DNA from 2 places in the Streptomyces sp. NBC_01268 genome. Region 2 is predicted to be linked to the other one. Evidence: riboswitches for the same ligand, from Rfam matches in the RefSeq annotation. Region 2 holds a riboswitch; the other holds the start of a gene.
The links. Region 2 has a riboswitch for ZMP and ZTP ahead of glyA (serine hydroxymethyltransferase). Riboswitches for the same ligand answer to the same signal wherever they lie in the genome.
Positions count from the first base shown of each region.

Region 1: it holds a riboswitch for ZMP and ZTP, as region 2 does, so the genes downstream of both, OG309_RS35025 (bifunctional 5,10-methylenetetrahydrofolate dehydrogenase/5,10-methenyltetrahydrofolate cyclohydrolase) here and glyA (serine hydroxymethyltransferase) in region 2, are expected to answer to the same signal.

Region 1 is NZ_CP108454.1:7,838,462-7,842,666, reverse strand. Features, by position in the region: gene OG309_RS35035 (SWF or SNF family helicase) at 1-506, shown strand, start outside; gene OG309_RS35030 (hypothetical protein) at 529-1,329, opposite strand; gene OG309_RS35025 (bifunctional 5,10-methylenetetrahydrofolate dehydrogenase/5,10-methenyltetrahydrofolate cyclohydrolase) at 1,743-2,597, opposite strand; ZMP/ZTP riboswitch at 2,626-2,731, opposite strand; gene OG309_RS35020 (GAF domain-containing protein) at 2,877-4,187, shown strand.
Region 2 is NZ_CP108454.1:5,075,955-5,080,159, reverse strand. Features, by position in the region: gene OG309_RS22915 (glycosyltransferase family 2 protein) at 1-285, shown strand, start outside; gene glyA (serine hydroxymethyltransferase) at 385-1,665, opposite strand; ZMP/ZTP riboswitch at 1,746-1,836, opposite strand; gene rocD (ornithine--oxo-acid transaminase) at 1,946-3,154, shown strand; gene OG309_RS22900 (polysaccharide deacetylase family protein) at 3,382-4,098, shown strand; gene OG309_RS22895 (glutathionylspermidine synthase family protein) at 4,095-4,205, opposite strand, start outside.

The DNA of each region.
Region 1 (4,205 bases), 2.8 Mb from region 2:
CGGGGATCGACCCGGTGGCACTGGAGTTCCTGGCGGGGGACGCGGCGGCCCGGGCCCTGCGGATGCTCGCCGGTGCCCTCGACGACGCCCCGCTGTCGCCGTCCCAGGACGCGGTACGGCTCGCCGCGGGCGATCCCGTGCCGTGGATCGCGGCGCGACTCGCCGAGGGGTCCGGGCGCGGGCGGACCGAGCTCGATCTGGCCGTGCGGGCCTGGCGGTACGGCGGCGCGGCGGCGCTGGAGGTCCTGGAGGAGGAGCGGGTCCCGGCGCCCGAGGTGCTGGTGCGGGCGGGTGCGCAGCTCGCGGAGGCCTGGGAGGACGGCGAGCGGCCGGAGCTGCGGCCCGTCGGCGCCGCCCGCTGGACGGTCGCCGCGGCGGACGCCCAGCTGCGGCTCGGCGTGGACGGCCGCTGGTGGCCGTACCGCAAGGAGCGTGGCCGCTGGACCCCGGCGGGCCCGGCGGAGCAGGACCCGGCGGCGGCGCTCGCGGCCGTGGCGGCGCCCTGACCGGGGCCTCCGCCGGGCGGTGTCACTGCAGCGGCGCGGTCAGCTGCCGGCCCGAGCCGGAAGGGGCGGCGAGGCTGCAGACGGTGGTGTCGTCGCCGAGCAGGTAGCTGGTGCGGTACGGGTACTGGACGAAGGTCGTCCAGCGGGTGCCGAGCGGCTGGTCCGCGGCCTTGCGGCGGAGCAGCCCCCGGCACAGGACGGCGGCGGCGTCCCGTACGGCGCCGTCGTCGGCGTACCGGCCGGTGAGCCGCAGCCGGGCGACGACCTGGGCGTCGTGCGGCCTGCCGCAGGTGCGGCGGACGACGGTGCCGGGCGCGTCGCGGTCGATGTCGAAGCAGTCGCCGACGCGCAGCCGGTCGTACGGGGTGCCGGAGGGCGCCGCCGAGGGGCCCGGGGTGGACCGCGGGGGCGCGGTCGTCCCGCGGGTCGCCGTGGGGGCGGAACCCGCACCGGAACCGGAGCCGGTGGGTGACGAGGAGGCGGTGCGGGCCTGGCGGGGCTTCGCCGATCGGGTCGGCGCGGCCGTCCGCGTCGGCAGGGGCGAGGGGCTCTCGCCCTGCGCGGAGGGATGCTGGCCGGGCGTGTCGTACGGGGTGTCGGCACGCCCTCCGGCGGGTCCCGCGTCCGGCGGAGCCGCCGTGCCGGCCCCGGCGCGAGCGGAGCCGACGGCACGCGGCGCGCGGACGTCGTGGCCGTCGCGCGCGGTGAGGGCGACCGAGAGGAGCAGGACCGCGGCGAGCGCCGCGACGAGCAGAGCGCCGGCGCCCGGCCGTCGGGGATCCCGGGCGCCGCGGGACGGGGATGCCGTCGGCGGGTGGAGCATAGGGAACAGGTTCACCCGGCGTCGCCCATGTGGCGAGCGATATCCGCGACTTGGGCACCGCTCGTACAGAACCGTGACAATCCCGCTGCTGGGGCGAGACCCTGATCACGGCCCGAGGGACACGAAACGAACGGCGGGGACCGACGGTCCGGGGGCGGCGCCGACGGACACCTCTTCGCAAACCGGGACAGGCGCCAGGAAACGGCACCGGACGGGCGCGGGGCGCGGTACCCGACAGGCGCCGGACACGGCACCGGACGGGCGCCGGGCGCGGTACCCGACAGGCGCCGGACACGGCACCGGGCACGGCACCGGACGGGCGCGGGGCAGGGACCGGGGCCGGCCCCGGACACGCACCCGATCGCCCACCGGTACGGGCCCGCCGCGACGGCGCAGCCCCCGAACCGTGCGGATCAGAGCCCGAGCTGGCGCTCTGCCCCCTCGACGGTCTGGGCGAGCAGGACGGCGATGGTCATCGGGCCGACACCGCCGGGCACGGGGGTGATGAGGGAGGCGCGCTCGGCGGCGCTCTCGAAGTCGACGTCGCCGACGTTGCCCGGGTTGTAGCCGGCGTCGATCACGACGGCGCCCGGCTTGATGTCCTCGCCCTTGATGAAGTGGGGCTTGCCGACGGCGGCGACGAGGATGTCGGCCTCTCGGATGGCCGCGGAGAGGTCGGTGGTGCGGGAGTGGCAGTAGGTCACGGTGGCGTCGCGGCCGAGGAGCAGCAGACCGGCCGGCTTGCCGAGGATGGCGCTGCGGCCGACGACCACGGCCCGCTTGCCGCTGAGCTCGACGTCGTACGCGTCGAGCAGGCGCATGATGCCGCCGGGCGTGCAGGAGACGAAGCCGGGCAGGCCGAAGCCCATGGCGGCGAAGGAGGCCATGGTGACGCCGTCGACGTCCTTCTCCGGGGCGATGGCCTCGAAGGCGGCGCGCTCGTCGATGTGCGGGCCGACGGGGTGCTGGAGCAGGATGCCGTGGACCTCGGGGTCCTCGGAGAGGGCGGTGATCGCCGCGACGAGCTCTTCGGTGGTGGTGTCGGCGGGCAGTTCGACGTGCTTGGAGCGGATTCCGGCCTTCGCGCACCGGTTCTGCTTCATCTTGACGTACGTGACGGAGGCCGGGTCGGCGCCGACGAGGACGGTGGCCAGACAGGGGGTGACGCCGGTGCGGCGGGTGATCTCGGCGGCGCGGACGGCGGTCTCCTCGACCGTGCGGCGGGCGAGCGCGGTGCCGTCCATGAGGCGGGCGGTGCTGGTGGACATGGGCCACTCCTGGGCGTCGACGATGACCGGTGGATGCCCAGGCGCGCGACCGCGACACGGCCGCGCCGGTGAGCGCGTCCGCCGGACCGCTCCCCGGTGGTGATCCACCTCAAGCGCCAGTCACGGCCCGGCACCACTGTACGTGACGGTCCGCGTGACGGGTACCGGACAGGAGGCACAGGCGAGGCCGCGCGGACGCTTGTCGGCGCCTCCCGCGCGCACGACGATGGCGATGACGATGACGTCCACGAGGCCAACGGCCTCGCCGGGGAGGCCGAGTTGAGCGGTGCGGTGACGGGCGCGGCGGGTGCGGCCGGAGCGGCGGGTCCGGCCCCGGGAGGCACCGCTGCCGTACGCCGGGCGCACGAGGCGTTCACGGCCGGGGGCCCGCTCGGTTTCCCGCCGGTGCGGCCGCTGGTCGCCGATTCGTGGCGGCGCTCGGTACGGGCGCGGGTGAGCCCGGACGGCGCGGCGCGGGTCGAGCTCGACGAGGAGGAGCTGGCGGGGCACCGGGAGGAGCATCCGCTGGCGGCGGCGATGCCGGTGATCCGGGAGCTGATGGGGGCGTACGCGCGGGACGGCGAGCATCTGATCGCGGTCTGTGACGCGGCGGGGCGGATGCTGTGGGTGGAGGGACACCCGGAGACGCTCCGGAGTGCGCGCCGGATGAACTTCGTGCCGGGGGCGCGCTGGTCGGAGACGGCGGCGGGGACCAACGCGCCGGGGACCGCGCTCGCCGTGGACCGGCCGGTGCAGGTGTGCGCCGCGGAGCACTTCCAGCGCCCGGCGCAGGCGTGGACGTGTGCGGCGGCGCCGGTGCACGACCCGCGCAGCGGGCGGCTGCTGGGCGCGGTGGACATCACGGGCGGGGACGGTCTGGCGCATCCGCACAGCCTGGCGTTCGTGCAGGCGGTGGCGAGGGCGGCGGAGTCGCAGCTGGCGCTTCTCGCCCCGGCCCCGGCGCGGGCGCGGCCGCGTCTCGCGGCGCTGGGCAGGGACGAGGCGCTCTTGCAGGTGGCGGGGCGGCGGCTGCGGCTGACCCGCAGGCACAGCGAGATCCTGACGGTGCTGGCCCACCGGCCGGAGGGGGTGGGCGGCGACGAACTGCTGACGCTGCTCTACGAGGACGAGTCGGTGACCCCGGTGACGTTGCGGGCGGAGATGTCCCGGTTGCGGGGGCTGCTCGGTGCGGGGCTGCTGGCGTCGCGCCCGTACCGGCTGACCGGGGAGGTCGACGCGGACTTCCTGACGGTGGACCGGCGGCTCGCCTCGGGGGCGGTGGCGACGGCGCTCGGGGAGTACGCGGGGCCGCTGCTGCCGGGATCGCGGGCCCCGGGGGTGGTACGCCTCCGGGAGCGGCTGGCCGGCCGGCTGCGGGCGGCGCTGGTGGACCGGGCGGATCCGGGGCTGCTCGCGGACTGGGCGTACAGCGCGTGGGGAGAGGACGACGTGGTGGTGTGGCGGGCGCTGGCCGCCGCCGTACCGGCGGCGCAGGCTCCGGCCGTACGGGCGCGGCTGTCCGCGCTGGACGCCGAACTCTCGGCGGGCGCAACGGGGTTGCAACGTCGATCCGCGCAGACTCGCCGCTGAGCGCAGCCGGCCAGGGAC
Region 2 (4,205 bases):
CTGCGCCACCCGCGAACCGAGGCATCGCGCCACGCGGTCTACTACCGGAACACGGGGCGGAACCGCGTGTGGCTGGCCAAACGCCGGCTTCCCGCTGTCCTGGTGCCGCTGTACCTCGCTTCGTGGGCGGCGTACACCGTGGCGCAGAGGCCCCCGTTGCACGGGCTCAGGCTGTGGTGGGCGGGTTTCTTCGAAGGCGTCCGCGTCCCGTGTCCGCCTCGCCGCCCCATGCAATGGCGGACGGTCTGGCGGATGACCCGGCTGGGTCGACCTCCGGTGATCTGACGGGCAGCCGGCGCGCCATGTCCGATGGGAATGGCGCGCCGCCTCGCAGATTCCGCGACGCGGAGACCCACGACGGCCGCCGGCACCGAGGCCGCCTGGCTAGACCGGCAGGCCCGGTGCCGGGAACGCGCCCATCAACTCCGCGACCTCGGCCCGTACGGTCGCGAGGGTGTTCTCGTCGCCCTTGCCGGCGGCGGTGACGGCCCGCTCGATCCACTCCGCGACCAGCGGCATGTGCGTGACGTCCAGACCGCGCGAGGTGAGGGACGGGGTGCCGATGCGGATGCCGGAGGGGTCGAAGGGCTTCCGGGTGTCGTACGGGACGGTGTTGTAGTTGACGACGATGCCCGCCCGGTCCAGGGCCTTCGCGGCGGTCTTGCCGGGGACCTCCTTCGGGGTGAGGTCCATCAGGATCAGGTGGTTGTCGGTGCCGCCGGAGACCAGGTCGAAGCCCCGGGCCAGCAGCGCCTCGGCGAGTGCCTTGGCGTTGGCGACGACGGCGTGCGCGTAGGTGCGGAACGAGGGCTGGGCCGCCTCCCGCAGGGCCACCGCGATCGCGGCGGTGGTCTGGTTGTGCGGGCCGCCCTGGAGGCCGGGGAAGACCGCCTTGTCGAGGGCCCGCGCGTGCTCCTCGCGGGACATCAGCATGGCGCCGCGCGGGCCGCGCAGGGTCTTGTGCGTGGTCGTGGAGATCACGTCGACGTGCGGCACCGGGGACGGGTGCGCGCCGCCCGCGATCAGGCCGGCGATGTGGGCGACGTCGGCGACGAGTACCGCGCCGGCCTCCCTCGCGATCTCGCCGAAGGCCGCGAAGTCGATCGTGCGGGGCAGCGCGGTGCCGCCGCAGAAGATCACCTTCGGGCGCTCCTTGAGCGCGAGCTCGCGCACCTGGTCGAAGTCGATCAGCCCGTCCTCGTGGCGTACGCCGTACTGGACGCCCCGGAACCAGGTGCCCGTCGCCGAGACGCCCCAGCCGTGCGTCAGGTGGCCGCCCATCGGCAGGGCCATGCCCATCACCGTGTCCCCCGGCCGCGCGAACGCCAGGTACACGGCGAGGTTGGCCGGGGAGCCGGAATACAGCTGCACGTTGGCGTGCTCCACCCCGAACAGGGCCTTGGCCCGGTCGACGGCCAGGGTCTCGACCCGGTCGATGTTCTGCTGGCCCTCGTAGTAGCGGCGGCCCGGATAGCCCTCGCTGTACTTGTTCTGCAGCACCGTGCCGGAGGCTTCCAGGACGGCGGCGGAGACGTAGTTCTCGCTCGGGATGAGGCGGAGGGTCTCCGCCTGGAGGCGCTCCTCCGCGCCGACGAGGGCGGCCAGGTCGGGGTCGGCGGCCGTGAGGGCGGGGTGGTGCGCGGCGGGCTGGGCGGTGGGTGTCATGGCGTCGCTCCGGGTTCGGGTGGACGGTCCCGGAGCGCCACGGCTCGCTCGCGCGGCGCCACACGGGACCCGGTCGGTTCCCGTGATGCCCAGGCGGGCGGCACCTCGTGTGGTCTGCCGCGCGTGGCTCCCCCGGGGTCGCTTCCCCGTACGCCAGTCGCCACGCGTGTTCGCAGCCTAGCGGGCGCGCCGTCAGCGCAGGTTTCCCCGTCCGGCATGCGAGCGACGATAAGAAAAGGGAGCCACACCCGCCCCTGGCCGCAGGACGATCGGAGATCCCGTGTCGAGAACGCAAGACGAGATCGCTGCCGCGGACGCGCACAGCGCCCACAACTACCACCCCCTGCCCGTGGTCGTCGCCTCCGCCGAAGGCGCCTGGCTGACCGATGTCGAGGGGCGCCGCTACCTCGACATGCTCGCCGGGTACTCGGCCCTCAACTTCGGGCACGGCAACCCGCGCCTCCTGGACGCCGCGCGGGCGCAGCTGGACCGGTTGACGCTCACCTCGCGCGCCTTCCACCACGACCGGTTCGGCGCGTTCTGCACGCGCCTGGCCGCGCTGTGCGGCAAGGACGCGGTGCTGCCGATGAACACCGGCGCCGAGGCCGTCGAGACGGCCGTGAAGACGGCCCGGAAGTGGGGGTACGAGGTGAAGGGCGTGCCGGACGGGCACGCGAAGATCGTGGTCGCGGCGAACAACTTCCACGGCCGCACCACGACGATCGTCAGCTTCTCCACGGACCACGAGGCGCGGGACCACTTCGGTCCGTACACGCCGGGGTTCGAGATCGTCCCGTACGGCGACCTCACCGCCCTGGAGGCGGCGGTCACCGAGAACACGGTGGCGGTGCTGTTGGAGCCGATCCAGGGCGAGGCCGGGGTGCTGGTCCCGCCGGCCGGCTACCTGCGCGGGGTGCGGGAGCTGACGGCCCGGCGGAACGTGCTGTTCATGGCCGACGAGATCCAGTCCGGCCTCGGGCGGACGGGGCGGACCTTCGCGTGCGAGCACGAGGGGGTCGTGCCGGACGTCTACATCCTGGGCAAGGCGCTCGGAGGCGGTGTGGTGCCGGTCTCGGCGGTCGTCGCCGACCGGGACGTGCTCGGGGTGTTCCGGCCGGGCGAGCACGGGTCGACCTTCGGCGGCAATCCGCTGGCCTGCGCCGTGGGCCTTGAGGTGATCGCCATGCTGGAGACCGGCGAGTACCAGCAGCGGGCCACGGAGCTCGGCGAGCACCTCCACGCGGAGCTCGGGCTGCTCGTGGGCGGCGGCGCGGTGGAGGCGGTGCGCGGGCGCGGGCTCTGGGCGGGTGTCGACATCGTGGCCTCGCGAGGAACGGGGCGGGAGATCTCCGAGCGGCTGATGGGGCGGGGGGTGCTGGTGAAGGACACCCACGGGTCGACCATCCGGATCGCTCCGCCGCTGGTGATCAGCAAGGAGGACCTGGACTGGGGGCTTCAGCAGTTGCGGGAGGTGCTGGCCGGGGGGTGAGGGGGGCGGGGTGGCCGGGTGACGAACACCCCCCGTCAGCCGGGGGCCGGGGCCTCCGGGTGGGGGTGTCCGGACCGCGACCTTCACTTCGCTGCGCTCGTTACGGGCGCCGCCACGTCCGGACACCCTCCTCCGGCCCCGGCCCCCTCCCGCCGTCTTCGTCGGATCCCCCTTTGGTGCAACTCCGGCCATTGACACCCGAGTTGGTCTAGGCCAATGATTTCGCCATGTCCAGACCACGTCTGCGCCGCGTCCTGCGCGGTGCGCTCGCCGCGCTCGTTCCCGTCGCGCTGCTCGGCGGCCTGGGCGGCTCCGCCCAGGCCGCCCCGCTCGCGGCCTGGCCCGAGCCCGTCCCGGTCGTCTCCCACGTGGAGACCGGCGACCCGGTCGTCTTCATCACCATCGACGACGGCTGGTACCACGATCCCGCCGCCGCGAAGCTGCTGCTCGACCGGCGGGTGCCCGCGTCCCTCTTCCTGCTGCCGGGCGCCTACTCGTACGACTCCGGCTACTTCCACACCCTGCTCGACCAGGGGCGGTCGCGGGTCGAGAACCACACCGTCAACCATCCCGACCTCACCACCCTCGACGCCGCCGGGCAGAAGGCCGAGGTCTGCGGGGCGCGCGACCAGCACCTCGCCCAGTTCGGGGACGGGCCCCGGCTGCTGCGTCCGCCGTACGGCGTGTACGACGCCACCACCCGGACCACCGCCCGCGCCTGCGGCGCCAAGGCCGTCGTGACGTGGACGTACGACCTGACCACCTGGGGCCAGTGGACGCCGCCCACCCCGCGGTTGAAGGCGGGCGACATCATCCTGCTGCACTTCAACGAGACCCTGGAGCAGGATCTCCGGCGGGCCCTGGACCTCGCCGACGCCGCCGGACTGGAGCCCGCGCCGCTGAGGGAGTACGTCGGCGAGTGGGGCCCGCCCGGGGAGCCCTAGAGGATCACGTGGGGGATGAAGCGGGCGTACTCGTCCGTGATCAAGCCTGCGGATTCGCGGATGCCCAGGCCCGCCGACTCGTCGCCCACCGTCCACGCGCCGAGCAC